DNA from 4 places in the Vibrio sp. KUL80 genome. Region 3 is predicted to be linked to each of the others. Evidence: predicted binding sites of a transcription regulator. Region 3 holds the regulator's gene; each other region holds the start of a gene.

Region 1 (4,436 bases), 1.3 Mb from region 3:
TGGCCTGAGAACGAGGAAGGTTTTACCAGTTTCAAGTTAGAACACCTTTCTGTTGCGAACGGTATTGAGCACGAAAACGCACACGATGCGATGGCGGACGTCATTGCAACCATTGAGCTTGCTAAGAAAGTTAAGGCAGCACAACCTAAGCTGTTCGACTACTTTTACTCTATGCGAACCAAACGTAAGCTTAATGAACTGGTGGATATCGTTAATATGACTCCACTTATGCACGTATCTGGAATGCTCGGTAAAGAGTGCCAATACACGAGCTGGGTCGTACCAATTGCATGGCACCCTACAAACCAAAATGCAGTGATTGTTGCCGATCTCGCCAAAGATCCTCAACCTTTACTAGATTTAGATGTCGAGGCACTTCACAAGAGACTCTACACCAGACGCGATGAGCTAGCAGAAGGTGAACTGCCTGTTCCACTTAAGCTTATTCATCTAAATAAATGCCCTATTCTTGCTCCAGCTAAAACGCTAACAGCAGAAAATGCAGGAGTGATCGGCATCGATAGAGAACAATGTTTGAAGAATCTCGCGCTCATCAAGCAGAACCCTGAAATTCGAGAAAAGCTAATTGGGTTATATAGTATCGAAAGGGAGTTTGAAAACGATGGTGACGTTGATACTCAGCTCTACAGTGGTTTCTTTACACCAGCAGATCGCAGTGCGATGGATATCATTCGAGATACGGACCCAAACAACCTGTCCGCATTAGACATTAGTTTTAGTGACTCTCGTATTGAACCTCTGCTGTTTAGATATAGAGCCCGCCATTTTGCGTGGACCCTTGATGAGACGGAGCAACAGAAGTGGGCAAATCATTGTCGTGAATTTTTCGAAAGTCGTATTGAAGACTACATGCTAAATATGGAAAACTTAGTTCACGAACATGAGTCTGACGAGAAGAAGCTCGCCATACTAAAATCCGTCTACCGCTACGTGGAGCGTCTCGTTTCTTAACATCTTCATCCTCGTAGTTAAAAAAGCAGCCGCCGACTCTCTACCTGTGTGGCTGCAATATGTTTTGCGATACTATTCATCACTAAGAGGAAGCCATGCTCAAAACCGTGCTTCGCTATTTACTGTCTTTTGCTGTCATTTTCATTTCTCTATGGCTAGGCAATGCGATTCAAAGCTTATTAGGTGTTTCAATCCCTGGCAGTGTTTTCGGAATGCTCATCCTATTCACTGCACTTGCTACTGGTGCCATGCCTGTGTCCATCGTTCAGCCAGGTGCTCATGTGTTTATTCGTTATATGATCCTGCTGTTCGTGCCTATCAGCGTGGGATTAATGAACCATTTTGAAATGTTAGTAGAGAATGCCCTGCCAATTTTAGCAAGTGCTGTCGGGGGCTCTTTTATCGTATTGATTGCACTTTCTGTGTTTCTCGATCGCTTCCTAAAAAAGGGAGACAAATAATATGTGGCTTCCTATTACCGTTGCGGTATTTTTCTTCGCGCGCTTCGTCGCAATGAAAGTGAAAAACCCAATTTTCAACCCGCTACTCATCAGTATCGCGATTTTAATCCCCGTTTTAGTCTGGTTCGACGTATCGTTTGATACCTATTACGCGGACAATGAATGGATCAGTTATTTACTGCAACCCGCCGTCGTTGCATTGGCTTACCCACTTTACGAACAGCTTCCTCAGATTCGTCAGAACTGGCGTATCATAGCGCTCGCTTGTGGTGTAGGTAGTATTGCCTCAATGTTTACAGCATCAATCATCGCGGTCTTGCTGGGCGCAGATATGGACCTAATTGCGAGTTTACTTGGTAAATCTGTTACCACACCAATTGCTATGGAGGTCTCCAGTCATTTGGGTGGAGAACCATCTATTGCAGCTATCCTAGTACTTTTGGTCGGCCTATTTGGCGCCATAATGGCCTATCCAATTTACAACATATTTGGTGTCACCCACCCCATTGCCAAGGGTTTAACGATGGGAACGGTATCGCACGCACTTGGGACTGCGACAAGTGCAGAAAAAGATCCGCGAGACGCCGCTTTTAGTTCATTGGCATTGGTAATTTGTGGTGTCATTACGTCCATTCTAGCGCCATCAATGTTCGCATTTTCAATTTGGCTTACGCACCTCATCTCTTAACCTAGACTTGTCTATGCATGCTTATGGATTGGTAGAGACCTACAATCCATAATTTGTGTGACATCACTCTTACTGTAGAACCATTGCATTTATTACATTTTTATTTGTGATTATGATCACCTTTATATCTTTAAAACTTGCTTAGAATGTAAGAAAACGTCCAATTACATAGGAAACCGCATGACCGATCGTTTTGATTCTGCGTTGGCCGAAATCCCAGAACAGATTGCAAATTTTCTAAAGCCTATTGTTACTGCGTCTGATTTCGACGCGACAATTTCCAAGCAACAATTTGATGAGCTTTTAGCGATCTCTGGACTCGAAGACGATGAACTCCGTGTTACCTTGCTCCCGTTTGCTGCCGCTTATTCCTACGCGCCGATCTCTGAATTTTATGTCGGTGCCATCGTCCGTGGCTTGTCCGGTCGGTTATATTTCGGTGCCAACATGGAAATCATCGGCGCGCAATTAGGCCAAACCGTTCACGCTGAACAGTCTGCGATCAGCCACGCTTGGATGAAGGGTGAAACAGGTCTTACAGACATAACCATTAACTACAGTCCATGTGGTCATTGTCGTCAGTTTATGAATGAACTCACGACAGCAGATACCCTAGTCGTTCAGTTGCCTCAACGTGACGCAATGACACTTCAAGAGTATCTACCTGAGTCTTTTGGTCCTAAAGATCTTGGCATTACTGATGCGCTGATGAGCCCAAAACAGCACGGTTTATCGACTGAAGAGACAGACGCATTGATCTTGTCGGCAGTTGATGCCCTCAATAGAAGTCACTCTCCTTACACACAAAACTTAAGTGGCGTTGCTATTGCGACTGAAAGCGGAAAGGTATACCAGGGTGCTTATGCTGAAAACGCGGCGTTCAACCCGAGCCTTCCTCCACTTCAAGTGGCATTTATGCAGCTATTACTTGATGGTGAATCATTCGAATCTATTCGTTTAGTCGCACTTGCTGAGATGGCATCTGGGAAAATTAGCCACCTTGCAGACACTCAAGCAACTCTTGAGGCCATTGATCCAGACATTCCACTCGAGTACATCTCGTTGTAATGATATGAATTCGAACCTTTTTATTAGCCCCGCTTAGTTGCGGGGCTGTTTTTATATGTCTATTGAAAAGGAATGGTAATTTCCCGCGCAAACGATTGCTTTCTTGGTTAATTCCAGTATGATCCACCGCAATTCTTCCTCATGAACGATCAAGGATATTATATGTTTGGTACTGCTACTCGTGAAAATGCTACGCGTGTATTACTGTTGGGCTCAGGTGAACTTGGTAAAGAAGTTGCCATCGAATGTCAGCGTCTCGGTCTCGAAGTCATTGCTTGTGACCGCTATGCAGATGCCCCTGCTATGCAAGTTGCTCACCGCAGCTATGTACTAGATATGCTCGACGGGGAAGCACTCGAAGCTATCATCGAAAAAGAGCAGCCTGCGTACGTCGTACCAGAAATCGAAGCCATCGCGACTGACAAGCTAGTTGAGCTTGAGAAAAAAGGCCTGAATGTCGTACCAACGGCTAATGCAACCAAGCTGACGATGAACCGTGAAGGTATCCGTCGTCTAGCAGCAGAAGAGCTGGGCCTTAATACATCACCTTACCAATTTGCTGACAACTATGACGACTTTAAAGCAGCAGTTGCTCACGTTGGCGTACCATGTGTTGTGAAGCCGGTGATGAGTTCTTCTGGCAAAGGGCAAAGTGTCATCAAGACTGAGGCGGATATTGAGTCTGCATGGACTTATGCTCAAGAAGGCGGCCGTACTGGCGCAGGACGCGTTATCGTTGAAGGCTTTATCGACTTCGACTACGAAATCACCTTGCTTACCGTTCGAGCGATTGATGGCGTTCATTTCTGTGCACCTGTAGGGCATCGTCAAGAAGACGGTGACTACCGAGAGTCATGGCAGCCACAAGTCATGTCTGAGAACGCGCGAAAAGCGGCAGAATACACCGCTGAGCAAGTTGTAAACGCACTGGGTGGTTACGGTATCTTTGGTGTTGAACTGTTCGTTAAAGGCGACAAGGTTATCTTCAATGAAGTGTCTCCTCGCCCACACGACACGGGATTGGTCACACTGATTTCTCAAGACATGTCTGAGTTTGCGCTTCACGTACGTGCGTTTACTGGTTTACCGGTAAATGGTATCACTCAATATGGTCCAGCAGCATCAGCCGTTATCTTGGGTCAAGGGACTTCAAACAACATTCGCTTTGAGGGCATTGAAGAGGCAGTATCACTGCCACAAACACAGATTCGTTTGTTCGGTAAACCAGACATCGATGGTCGCCGTCG
Region 2 (4,436 bases), on a different replicon from region 3:
GGCAATGACACCTCGGCGGATACCTTCGGTTTTCTTACCTCGGCGTGAGAGAATTGGTTCTGCCAAGCTTTTCGAAAAGGCGTAAAGACTTTGAAGTAGCCACCCTGCTTATTCAGTACTGTTCCAGGCGCCAGCATACATTTGTCTGAAAAGGTGTGGACTGAAATATTATGAGTCGATGCTGCCTGGGATAAAGAGGTTGCACGCTGAACTTCATTAAACTCGTAATCGCTGTTCAAATATATATCGGTAATGCCTAGTTTGAGACAGTAGCTTATCAACCAATCATTCCCAGAGCTGAAGTTATCACTGCGCCCGTAAATAAGTGGGATATTGATATCGCTGAGCTCGGATTCTAATTCACCGAGTCTTCGGTAGATGAGATCTGCTTGCATTGGAGACTGATCATGTAGCTCCCATTGTTTGGGGGTAACAATATAACAGCCAATAACAGGCGTGGTTCCATCTATCGCTTCAATGAGGGCAGTGTTATCAATCGCCCTTAGGTCACGGTTAAACAACACCAATCTCATGTTTCAATACTCTCTTTATCTTCTAATAGATGCTCTATTACAGGAGACAGTTTCCATAGTACTTCTCCCTTTTCTCTTTGAATGCGTATCGACTCAAGCTGTTTTTCAGATAAGGATTTTTCTGCGAACAACTGAACCGAAACAAAGCTAGAGGGCTCGGTCTGAAGTACCGATAGATCTTCAACGCCATCTAGAAACGTTACACTGACACCCTGTTCTGCAAGCTTGGCGTAATTGAGCCATGCAAAAGGGTTCCCTGCTACGTCCATACTGACAAACAGGACGGACTCGCTCTTCTTGCGTGTAGAATCTAGAGCCGACATCACTGCGAGCTTCTGAACAAGAGAAGTTCTGAACAAAGACAACTGTATCGCTTTAGGACCTACTTTCAAAAACTCTGCAGCGTTAAGTACTGGAACCACGAATTTGCTTTCTACTATTTCGAGAGGGTACTCTTTCAGTACGACAGTCAAAATCTTGTCTACCTTGCTTCCATTCAAGTGGCTGAGCGCATCTAGCATCTCAGACACTTCTTCTAGCTGCTCAGTCTCAATATTCGCTTGAAAGATTGTGTCAGAGTCGAGTAACGACTTGACCTTGCCTATAGAAACACCCTTGCTGAGCCAACCTTGTATAGTATTGATACGCTCAACATCCCCTGGAGTGTAGAGCCTATGTCCCTTGTCAGTGCGCTGGGGCTGAATCAAGTTGTATCGGCGCTGCCACGCTCGCAAGGTGACGGGCTTTACGCCCGTTAAATCGGCGACTTCACGGATCGCATATAAAGTTTCATTACAAGCCATACCTTAGACGCATCTCCTCTGGGTGTGGTTGCAAAAACTGCTGCTGCGCCAAGTATTCATCTGGATACGCATTGAGATAGTGTTTCAAGAGCGTGAGTGGCGCAAGAACAGGAAGTATGCCCGTGCGATAGTCGTCTATTACCGTCGCAAGCTCTGCTTTTTCAGCTTTGGTGAGCGAGCGTTTGAAGTACCCTTGAATGTGCATAAGGACGTTGGTAACGTTTTTGCGGCTTGCACGATTCTTCAGCCCCTCCATCAGTCCGAGGCGGTAAGCTTGATAAAATTCTTCAGGGCTATAATCGGCTTGATTGGCCACCAATCTACCTAACTCCTTGTACGAGGCAGGGTCATGCGCCATAAGTGTCAGCTTGTATCGTGAGTGAAACGCGACGATTTTACCCGCAGTTGGCTCCCCCTCCATTGATTTGTAGAAGTCATTCAGGCCGTATACGCGCGATATAAAGTTTTCTTTCAATATAGGGTCATTGAGCCTGCCGTCTTCTTCAACTGGCAGCCAAGGCATAGTCTCCATCAAGTGTTTTGTATACAAGCCCACGCCATCGGTTGATGCGTGACCATTTGAATAGACCTTCACACGCTCCATACCGCAGCTTGGCGATTTCGCGCACACGATGTAGCCGCACATCTCGGTGTCTTTGAGTTCATCGACCTTACCTCGGGTGAATTGCATCATGCCATCGGTGTAGTCTTTCGAAGCGTCTTTTGTTTCAACTAGAATAATGCGCTCTTCGTCACTCATTAATCGAATCGTAGGACGTGGAACAGACAGTCCCATTCCCACCTCCGGGCACACGGATACGAAGTCAAAATAGTCACGAAGTTCTTTGTTTACGTACGTGCTTTGCTTATGACCTGAATCAAATCGAACCTTTTCACCTAGAAGACAGGAACTGATACCCACTTTAATTTTGTCACCCATTGCCATCTCCCTATTCTTATCGCTCTTGCTAACGTTGTACAAAAAATATCTATGTATAAGTATTAGACTACTTTGGAATGTGATACAAAAAATTGTTTTGTACAATTATATGGAGAGGGGGAGCGATTGGTTCACATCGAGATAAGAAATAACTCGACATCGCTGTTAGTTGCAGAAAAATCGATTGCTCTACCGCTTTCAACACATTTAGTTATCATCATGTCATTATCTTCTCCTTACAGATAAAACTGTGACTAAACTCTCATAGAACCCTTACACCAAGCGCTAGAATCACCCACAACAACGAACGACACGTTCAACAATATTAGTTAAAACTTTAGGAGTGACTCCATGGCAACCCCACATATCAATGCAAAACCAGGTGATTTCGCAGAAACTGTCCTAATGCCAGGCGACCCACTTCGTGCTCAATACATCGCTGAAACCTTCCTAGAAGACGTTGAGAAAGTGTGCGATGTTCGTAACATGTTCGGTTACACCGGTACTTATAAAGGTCAACGCGTGTCCGTTATGGGTCACGGTATGGGTATCCCGTCATGCTGCATTTACGTTCATGAGTTGATTAAAGACTACGGTGTAAAAAACGTTATTCGCGTGGGTAGTTGTGGCGCTGTGCGTGACGATGTAAACCTAATGGACGTTGTAATCGGTATGGGTGCATCTACTGATTCTAAAGTGAACCGCATTCGCTTCAACGATCACGATTTCGCAGCCATCGCAGACTTTGGCTTACTAGAAGAAGCGGTTAAGCAAGCTCGCCTTCAAGAAGTACCAGTAAAAGTGGGCAACATTTTCTCTGCAGACCTGTTCTACACTCCAGAAGCTGATATCTTCGACAAAATGAAGCATCTAGGTATTCTTGGTGTTGATATGGAAGCCGCAGGCATCTACGGCGTTGCTGCTGACCTAGGTGCAAAAGCACTGACCGTACTTACTGTTTCTGACCACATCATTCGTGGTGAAAAACTAAGCTCTGAAGATCGTCAAAAATCATTCAACGATATGATGGTCGTCGCGCTAGAAACAGCGATTAACCTGTAATCACAAAAAGCCAGCTCTTAGCCTGAAATGAGCTGGCTTTTTTCTAACTGGATAACGATTAAGCGTACTGCGAGATAATCACTGCGTTGAATCCGCGGTACGAAACAAACCATAGGGGGTGAACGTGTCAGAAGGCAGACTGCCGATGGCCGCAGAAGGGTTACAGCTCAATTTTTGTAAAACATTGGCGTGTGACAATTTTGGACTAAGTGATGCAAACCTCTATATCCTGCAGCACAGTAACCCTAAACGGCCAGCGATGGTATGCCGCGAGTGTGGCGCGTTTCCCCCCCTACTTAACAACCGAGAAGTTCTCAATGAGCTTAAGCGGTTGAAACTTCATCATCATGAAGGACTCCCTTCATGCAAAGATCCTCAATGCGAACATTTTGGGCTCTCTGTTCATACCCACAAAGATCGTTACCACTCGTTTGGTTTTAGTGGTGATCGTCAACGCTACCGCTGCAAAGCTTGTCAGGGTACCTTTGTTGATAAATGGTCTGGAAGTAACAAGAAACTGAGCTTTCAAGAGTCGCTTTTAGGGCTGCTTTTCACCGGATATTCCGTTCGTGAGATTTGTCGTAAGTTAGGTATTAATCCGAAGACTTTCTACGATCATATCGATCAAATCGCGAGTCGTTGCCGACGTAAACTCGCGGATATTGATGGTCGCTGGATAAAACATGCCGATACTTTTGAACTCGCATCGCATTACCGTGCACTGCAACCACAAAGTAACAATGGTGTTTTTTGGTTTGCTACCTGTGATGCTAAATCGGGGTATGTGCTTTGCCAGCACACGAACTATTCTGCAAGTGATGCCACAGACGCGTTAGAAGATCATGACGCATACGCTGTAAATGCTCAGATTGTTCCGAAAAGCTATAGCGCAGAAACCAACCATGAGATTTCAGCATCAGCGTCCGATTTAAAGGCGCGCATTGACCTCACCTATCAAAACATTCTGGCAAGAAGCAATGTTGAGGACCCTTTGGGGAATTACGCACGTTTTTCCTACCCTGCAGTGGGGTCGCTCATTCGCGCACCTTATACTTCCTATGCACACTATTTGCTGATTCTCGAATCTCTGTTCGAGGA
Region 3 (4,436 bases):
AGAGCAAGGCTTCTCCAAGGTCTATCGCTCTTACCTGCTCAGCTCAATGAAAAAGAATGCGCTTAACAAACTTCATCTACTGAGTGAAGTTCTCGGGCTGACCGAAGAGCGCATCAAGAACATGAAAAAACTCTACGAGTTCGATGATTTGATCACAGCACCTCTGCATGGGTTCAAGGGTGCCGATGACTATTATCAGCGCTGCTCTGGTCTACCTCGCCTACGAGAAATCGCGGTACCGACTCAGTTTATTCATGCCAAGGATGACCCCTTTATGACACACGAGGTCATTCCAACCTTTACACTTCCAAACCATATCGACTACCAGTTGCTTGAACGTGGTGGTCATGTCGGCTTTATGACTGGCAGTCTCAGGCGCCCGCGTTTTTGGCTAGAAGAGACCCTGCCAAGTTACTACCAGCATCTGATTGACTAGCCGAAAAGAGCAACCACTCCCTTTGTGAATCAGCAATGGTATAATCCTGCGGTCATAGAATTGAGAGGTATTTATGATCATCCCATGGCAACAAATTGATGCAGATACGCTGGACAACCTTATTAAAGAGTTCGTGCTGCGCGAAGGCACCGACTATGGTGAGTCGGAAGTGTCGCTAGACGACAAGATTCGCCATGTTCGCAGCCAACTCGAAAGCGGAGAAGCCGTCATCGTGTTCTCTGAGCTGCACGAGACTGTCGACATTAAATCTCGTCGCTCGTTGTAATTTTTCGGTAGCGATGTAAGTAACTGCTATATTGAAAGGCTATTGAACTGAAATTGGCCCATAAGGTCTAACTCCTTATGTGAGTTAGCAAATTTATAACGACAATTACAAATACACAGGAAGTGTTATGTCAGCAAAACACCCGATCATTGCTGTAACGGGCTCCTCTGGAGCTGGAACGACAACAACGTCAGAAGCATTCCGCAAGATGTTCAACATGATGAGCATCAAGCCCGCGTTTATTGAAGGTGACAGTTTTCACCGCTTTACTCGTCCAGAGATGGATATCGAGATCCGCAAGGCGAAAGAGCAAGGCAAACACATCAGTTACTTTGGTCCTCAAGCCAACGACTTCCCTGCTCTAGAAGAGTTTTTTCGCAACTATGGGCAAAATGGTACGGGGCAGTTTCGCCGCTACCTGCATACCTTTGATGAAGCCGTACCCTACAATCAAATGCCAGGCACCTTTACCCCATGGCAAGACCTGCCAGAAAATAGCGATGTGCTGTTTTATGAAGGCCTGCATGGTGGCGTCGTCGACGGTGATGTGAATGCCGCTCAGCACGTTGACCTGCTGATTGGCATGGTGCCTATCGTTAACCTCGAGTGGATTCAAAAGTTCGTGCGAGATACCCGTGATCGCGGTCACTCAAGAGAAGCGGTCACCGATTCGATTGTTCGTTCAATGGATGACTACTTAAGCTATATCACGCCACAGTTTTCACGCACTCACATCAACTTCCAGCGTGTACCCACCGTCGATACCTCCAACCCGCTCAACGCTAAAGGCATTCCGAGCTTGGATGAAAGTTTTGTGGTAATTCGCCTGCGTGGTATCAAGAATGTCGACTTCCCTTACCTGCTCGCCATGATTGATGGCTCGTTTATGTCTCGCCACAACACCATAGTGGTCCCTGGGGGTAAGATGAGTTTTGCGATGGAATTAATCGTCAGGCCAATACTTCAACAGCTCATAGAAACCGGCAAAATAGGTTAGGTTTTGTGAGCCGAATCTCGATGATTTTTTATACCGTGATCATGTGCACAGTTTTGTATAGATAAATGGGCTTATGACACGATTAAAATCAAGAAAAGTGGCGCAAAAAAGGATACTATTTCTTTGAAACAGAAGATCGCTTGCGCCATCTTCAAAGTGCTTTTATGCTAGTAAGTCTTAACAAACGGGCTTGCTAACAAATATGGAAAGCAGCAAGCATACCCTGCAGAGGAAGTAAGATATATGGTTCTAGGTAAACCTCAAACCGACCCAACGTTAGAGTGGTTCCTTTCACACTGCCACATTCACAAGTATCCATCGAAGAGCACGCTAATCCACGCGGGCGAAAAAGCAGAGACGCTTTACTACATCGTAAAAGGTTCTGTAGCGGTACTTATCAAAGATGAAGAAGGCAAAGAGATGATCTTGTCTTACCTTAACCAAGGTGACTTCATTGGTGAACTAGGCCTGTTCGAAGAAGACCAAGAACGTACAGCATGGGTACGAGCAAAATCACCTTGTGAAGTTGCGGAAATCTCATTCAAGAAGTTCCGTCAGCTTATCCAAGTTAACCCAGACATTCTAATGCGCTTATCTGCTCAGATGGCAAGTCGTCTACAAGTGACTAGCCAAAAAGTAGGTGACCTAGCGTTCCTAGACGTAACGGGTCGTATTGCACAGACGCTACTAAACCTAGCGAAACAACCAGATGCAATGACTCACCCAGACGGCATGCAAATCAAGATCACTCGTCAAGAGATTGGCCAAATCGTTGGTTGTTCTCGTGAAACAGTAGGTCGTATTCTTAAGATGCTAGAAGAGCAGAACCTAATTTCTGCACACGGTAAAACTATCGTGGTTTACGGTACTCGCTAAGAGCGCGTCGCAAGATTTAAAAAGCCACCTTCGGGTGGCTTTTTTGTTTTTATATTGTCACCCCTGCGCAGGCAGGGGTCTTCTTAAAGCGCACACCAAGCCTCGAGTAGATTCCTGCCTACGCACTGAGGGATCCCCATTTTTCAGAACAACGGTTGGTCGATAATTCTCAGATAGTTTTTTGAGAGTATCGCCAACCCACTGCTAAATAATCGAATCAACTGTGCTTTGCTTGTATCTAATATCATGTTTTTGGTTAGCGTTAGGAATGACAAAACACGTTTTGATTTAGTCGTATTTGCTTGATATTTTTGATTAATACCTTTCCTTTCAGACGCAAAACCGATCACCCATAAAACGAGAGTTGCGATACAAGCAATCAAACAAAGTATGGAGATCCGCTCTGAGTTCTGTGTCTGGCTGTGGTGCCAAGAAAACCCATAGCGTTGGCTTTTATCATCCCTAAAGTTTTGTTCGATTTGCATTCTTTTGCTGTAGTAAATCACAGCTTTCATTGGACTTAACTTCGAGTCGTTGGTTACTAATATCCAAGGCTCTTTCGCAATGGACTTATATGTCCTTTCTGCGTCAGGATAAATACCTTTGTTTCGTTGTTTTATCTTATGCCGGTTTTTTGCTTTCCCCTTGTAGCTAACAAAAGAGCACGATACTTGGCTCTTCGATGTTTTTCCAAGTAACCCATCACCCAGCTTTTTAGCCTTTATGTTCGCATTTTTTCCAAGCTCTGAAACTGAACACCATGAGCTACCATCAACTTTTCCAAAAATCCGACCACGTACTCGACCGAGATAATACCAGCCGAGGCTCTCTATTTTTTTGAACCACGGTGTCTTAAATCCGCCATCTGTGACGATATAGACAGTTTTGTTGGCGGGAAGCATCGTAGCTAAAACGTCGAGAAATTGATTATGGATATGTTCCTTCTCTTGGTTGTCTTGCGTCACGACCGTGTTGTAGATAGGAATGGCCCTACCATCTACTAGCAAGCTAGCTCTTAGAAGCCAATGTTCACGGTTACAACACCCACTCCAATCTACTGCAACCACATAGCACGGAAGCTTAGCGAATAAGCCTTTGAACAAGGCTCGATAAATACTATCTCGTTCACTATGGAGTTTTTGGTTACCGAGAAGTCTATCGATACGTTTGATTTTGTGTTTAACGGAGGTTAAGCCTTCGAGACAACGACCGATAGCCGTCAGACTCAACTCATTAGAACGAATAAGTGCGTTACTAGCGGTCAGTAATGAATTTACCCTAGCTTGATTGAAATCAGCTAGAGATTGGTGGAGGGTTTTGTGGCAAAATTTAGTAATAAGCATGGCATCGTGAGTTGTACTTTTGTTTTTTGGCGATTACATAAGATCACAACTCGCCATGCTTGTCATTTTTTGGGGATTCGTCAGTGCCTACGCAGGAATGACGCGTGTTGAAAGTACTTTTAACCCCAAATTATCGTCACCTCTGCGCAGGCAGAGGTCTTCTTCAAGCGCGCACTAAGCCTCAATACTCGGGCGCACGACCAGTGGAATGACGAGCGTTGAGAGTACTTCTAACCCCAAATTATCGTCACCCCTGCGCAGGCAGGGGTCTTCTTAAAGCGCGCACCAAGCCTCAAGTAGATTCCTGCCTACACAGGAATGACGCGTGTTGAAGGGATGACGAGTTTTGAGAGTACTACTAACCCAAAACTATCGTCACCCCTGCGCAGGCAGGGGTCTTCTTTAAGCGCGTACCAAGCCTCGAGTAGATTCCTGCCTGCGTAGGCGCACGGCTAATGGAATGACGGCGCTGTGGGGTTTATCGTTACTGATGCGTAC
Region 4 (4,436 bases), 840 kb from region 3:
ACCTTGCCATCTAATTTGGCCGTTGAGCGCGAAGTTTTTCGTTATGTGATACTCCATGCCACCAAAGATACTGGCAGCAAACCCAGTACGAGAGTTTGTCCACTCTCCGGAAGTATGTGACGCCCCAAGTCCTGCTCCAATATAGCCGGAGGTTTTGTCGGTCCAAGCATATTCAGCGCTACTTTGAAATTGTAAGTATTGAATACTTGAATCAAGATTTAAGGTATCGAGTGAAGAGTCTTGCTTGGAGTAGTAGACGCCCATCCGACCATTACGAAATGGGAATTCGACAGCAAGTGCTGCATTAGCGGATGGAGAAATATCATAGCTTTTTCCTTCTCCGTCCTTGGCTGCACCGCCAAGCGTATAACCGACAAACGGTGTAACAATGACGTTGCTTTGCGCCGAAAGACAGAACACTGCAGCAAAAGAACCTATCACGATTGGCGTTAGTTTCATCCTAATTTCCCCCAAGCCAAAGCTCGAAAATTACATTAGTTGTACTAGCATTAATTATAGTGTGACACTAACACCATAATTTTGAAGCGGTTATTTGTATAGTAGCAGTACATGTCACAATGGTAATGAAAAGTTACATCTGGAGGAGTTATGGAATACGACCTAAAAGTAGCATTGACGATTGTCACTATTGCGTTTAGCGCTATTATCGCTTTTGGCGTTATCGCGATCGGCGCTTAACGAGCAGCCCTAGCGCGGCATATTATGGCGAACTCAGGTATAGTCACTAACCGCCAGACTGTGCTCGATTACGAACAGTTTGGTAAATACCTTGACGGCAAAACAGCGCTCGTCGCGCAAGGTGGAGGACAAAGAGGTATCTTCACATCCGGTGTATTGGATGCCTTCTTAATGTCCAACTTTGATCCCTTTGATGAATTTTATGGGACATCTGCAGGTGCACTAAACATCTGTGCTTTTCTATCCCGCCAAGCCGAGCTGGGTAAATCTTTCATTCTCGACTTAACCACTGATCCCGAGTTTTTTCACCTCTTCAGCTTTATTCGCCGTAAGCAGTATCTCAATTTGAAGTGGGCTCTCGATAAAATCTGCGACTATCCCTATAAGTTGGACGTAGATATGGGCAGACGGGTGATCGGCCATAGGCGTGCATTTGCCGCGGCGACCGACATTGCAACTCTCAAAGATCACTACCTACCTATGCTGCAAGAGGACTGGTATCAAGTCTTGATGGCGACCAGTGCAATCCCTACCTTATTTGAAGGCTCTGTGCCGCACCTAGGGCGCGAGTTTATTGATGGGGGCGTCTCTGCGTCCATTCCTGTGCAAGAAGCATGGAGACAGGAGTGTCGCAGTATCATTGTGATACGTACCGAGCAATACGTATCAGAAGACCCTTTATCAGCAGAAGATGCACCAATCGTTACCGAATCACCCACTTGGTTTAGAGAGTCTTTAAATAGCCTTCAGCTCCAGTGGCAGGAAAAAGTCGAGCAGTGGTCCAGTGACTGGGGGACTTTTTTTGAAGGTCAGCGACTCAAAGCGAATGCCATCAAGCAAGCCGATCACCTCAAACTCATTAATGGTGGACGTTGGTTATTTGGTGCTGGGGACATTTACCGACTCAGTCACCTGTTTGGAGACCGTTTTGATTCAGGCTTGGCGGATATGCTTATGGTGCATTATCAGACCTACTCACTGACCAGCGAGTTTCTCAAGACCCCTCCTGACGACTGCTTTATATGGCAAATTGCACCAGATGAACCACTTAAAACCTCATCCTTATTGAGTGATGTCGATGATATTTTGCATGACTATCAAGTGGGTCTGGATGCCGGATATCGATTCGTTGAAAGCTATAATCTCGCCAAACAATATAAGAAGATAAACTGTGCTAATAACGATCTCTGGCGTCCTAATCAAGCAAGTTAACCTCACCATCCTCACTTATTAATAATAGCTAAATAAGTCGCCATTTCGGTAACAAGGCGTTAAACAAGTTTGGTTGAATTGTGAGCAAAACCTTACTGTGTCTGTGATGTAAGCCACAGGCGTAACTTGACGTGCCCCCCAAAGATCCATCTATATGCGTGATATTTGTCACGGCAATCCTATAAACTGCTTCACAATTACTTCGCAAAGTAAAAAAATTAATAGGTTGTTGTTTTTTGGAGTTCAAAATGTACATGGCTCAACCCGGGCACATTGATCATATTAAGCAGATCAATGCTGGTCGCGTGTATAAACTGATAGACCAATTTGGGCCTATTTCGCGTATCGACCTATCTAAACTCAGTAGTCTAGCACCGGCTAGTATCACCAAGATTACGCGAGAACTCATCGAAGCACATTTGATCCACGAAACAACGGTCCAAGAGGCGACCAGTCGTGGTCGACCTGCCGTTGGCTTGCAAACCAATAACCAAGGTTGGCAATTTCTCTCCATGCGTCTCGGAAGAGGCTATCTCGCTATTGCACTGCACGAACTGGGTGGTGATGTTCTTATCGACACCAAAATCGAAGTCCACGAAGTGGACCAAGATGACGTGATGGCTCGATTGCTTTATGAGATTGAAGAGTTTTTTGAAAGCTATAGCGAGCAGCTTGACCGTGTGACCAGCATCGCATTGACCCTGCCAGGGTTGGTGAATTCTGATCAAGGTGTTGTGTTGCAAATGCCGCATTACAATGTGAAGAATCTAAATGTTGCTGAAGAAATCTTTAAGGTGACAGGGCTACCGGTATTTGTGGCTAACGATACTCGCGCTTGGGCATTGGCAGAAAACCTTTTCGGTCACTCTCAAGACTGTGACAACTCCGTACTTATTTCTATTCACCACGGTCTGGGTGCCGGCATCATTCTAGATGGTCGTGTCTTACAAGGCCGACATGGCAACATCGGTGAGTTGGGTCATATTCAGATAAATCGCCAGGGTGAAGACTGCCACTGTGGCAATAAAGGTTGTCTTGAGACTGTCGCAAGCTCACAAGCTATTCGTGATGAGGTCACAAAGCGCTTGGCTCGCGGAGAAGCTTCCATTCTGTCAGAGTATGAGGACATCTCTGTTGAGGCAATTTGCGAAGCCGCTGTTAAAGGGGATGCGCTTGCTATTAATGTCATCGAAAAGCTGGGTGAAAACCTTGGTAGCGCGATAGCTATCGTCATCAATTTATTTAACCCAGAAAAGGTGTTGATTGGTGGTGTGATAAACCAAGCAAAAGACATTCTCTACCCGGCAATAGAGCGCTGTATCTCTGAACAGAGTCTTCCTGTCTACACGGAAGATCTTCAGTTGGTCGAGTCTCGTTTCTACAAACAGGCGACTATGCCCGGTGCTGCTTTGGTTAAACAAGCGCTTTATGATGGGCTTCTATTAATGAAAGTCATTGAAGGATAACGCTTTTCACACTCTTTGCTGACGGTCATACTTTTGTTGTGAAAGTCAGTAAACTTCTTGTGCTTCCTGCCGATAACATGAGATAAGAAATCAGTTATTGTTTATGCCAAGGAAGCCTAATGTCGAGCGTATTGAGTTCTGTCGACCAACGTACCCAACTAGTGGGTGAAAATAGACTTGAGCTGTTAATGTTTACCCTTAACAGCCGACAGACCTTTGCTATTAATGTCTTTAAGGTCAAAGAGGTACTTAAGCTGCCACCTTTGACACAACTTCCTGGCTCACATCCTAGCATTCGCGGTGTCGCCTCATTACGTGGCGAATCGCTACCAGTCATCGACCTTCGACGTGCAATTGGATTTCCAACATTAAACGAAGAAGGCGATCAAAATCTTATCGTTACGGAATACAACCGCTCGGTTCAAGGGTTCTTGGTTGGTGAAGTAAAGAACATTGTTAATACTGCTTGGACAGAAATTCAGCCTCCTCCTCGAACTGTTGGGCGAGCTAACTATCTCACGGCAATCACTAAGGTTGAAGAAAATGATGCCGTCAGCCTAGTTGAAATCATCGATGTTGAAAAAGTGCTAGCAGAGATCATCGATTACGATATCGCTATCTCAGAAGAAACTTTAGACCGTTCATTACTCCCTCACCTACAAGGTAAGAAGATCCTCATCGTAGACGACTCGTCTACCGCTCGTCATCAGGTGAAAGCAACGCTCGCTCAGCTAGGGGTTGAAATCATTGAATGTTTCGATGGTGCGATGGCTTATAACCTTCTAAAGCAATGGTGCGACGAAGGCATTGATGTTTGCAGCGAACTCTTGATGATGATTACTGACGCTGAAATGCCAGAGATGGACGGCTATAAGCTGACTCACGAGGTTCGCAGCGACCCTCGAATGAAAGATCTGTATATCACTCTCAACACCTCATTAAGTGGTAGCTTCAATGATGCTATGGTTGAGAAAGTGGGCTGTGACCGCTTTATTTCCAAGTTCCAGCCAGATTTGTTGGTCGATGTGGTTCAAGAGCGTATTCGACGAGATTTGTAAT

What was found. The regulator CRP, encoded in region 3, controls carbon source genes, mostly activating them, when cyclic AMP is high. The targets are predictions, from matches to a motif close to TGTGANNNNNNTCACA.
Region 1: the regulator CRP is predicted to act here: its motif matches at 2,178-2,193, upstream of cdd (cytidine deaminase).
Region 2: the regulator CRP is predicted to act here: its motif matches at 2,526-2,541, upstream of deoD (purine-nucleoside phosphorylase).
Region 4: the regulator CRP is predicted to act here: its motif matches at 2,069-2,084, upstream of mlc (sugar metabolism global transcriptional regulator Mlc).

The regions. Positions count from the first base shown of each region.
Region 1 is NZ_AP045841.1:1,630,934-1,635,369, reverse strand. Features, by position in the region: gene sbcB (exodeoxyribonuclease I) at 1-972, shown strand, start outside; gene AC6I8U_RS07570 (CidA/LrgA family protein) at 1,068-1,433, shown strand; gene AC6I8U_RS07565 (LrgB family protein) at 1,435-2,121, shown strand; gene cdd (cytidine deaminase) at 2,302-3,189, shown strand; gene purT (formate-dependent phosphoribosylglycinamide formyltransferase) at 3,352-4,436, shown strand, end outside.
Region 2 is NZ_AP045842.1:1,398,789-1,403,224, reverse strand. Features, by position in the region: gene phrB (deoxyribodipyrimidine photo-lyase) at 1-533, opposite strand, end outside; gene AC6I8U_RS22765 (MerR family transcriptional regulator) at 530-1,336, opposite strand; gene AC6I8U_RS22760 (YbgA family protein) at 1,326-2,276, opposite strand; gene deoD (purine-nucleoside phosphorylase) at 2,628-3,338, shown strand; gene AC6I8U_RS22750 (transposase) at 3,463-4,436, shown strand, end outside.
Region 3 is NZ_AP045841.1:337,726-342,161, reverse strand. Features, by position in the region: gene AC6I8U_RS01530 (hydrolase) at 1-436, shown strand, start outside; gene AC6I8U_RS01525 (YheU family protein) at 510-722, shown strand; gene AC6I8U_RS01520 (phosphoribulokinase) at 850-1,719, shown strand; gene crp (cAMP-activated global transcriptional regulator CRP) at 1,963-2,595, shown strand; gene AC6I8U_RS01510 (IS4 family transposase) at 2,739-3,938, opposite strand; gene AC6I8U_RS01505 (DUF1338 domain-containing protein) at 4,423-4,436, opposite strand, start outside.
Region 4 is NZ_AP045841.1:1,181,385-1,185,820, forward strand. Features, by position in the region: gene AC6I8U_RS05450 (outer membrane protein) at 1-459, opposite strand, end outside; gene cydH (cytochrome bd-I oxidase subunit CydH) at 610-699, shown strand; gene AC6I8U_RS05460 (patatin-like phospholipase family protein) at 724-1,911, shown strand; gene mlc (sugar metabolism global transcriptional regulator Mlc) at 2,160-3,377, shown strand; gene AC6I8U_RS05470 (chemotaxis protein CheV) at 3,497-4,435, shown strand.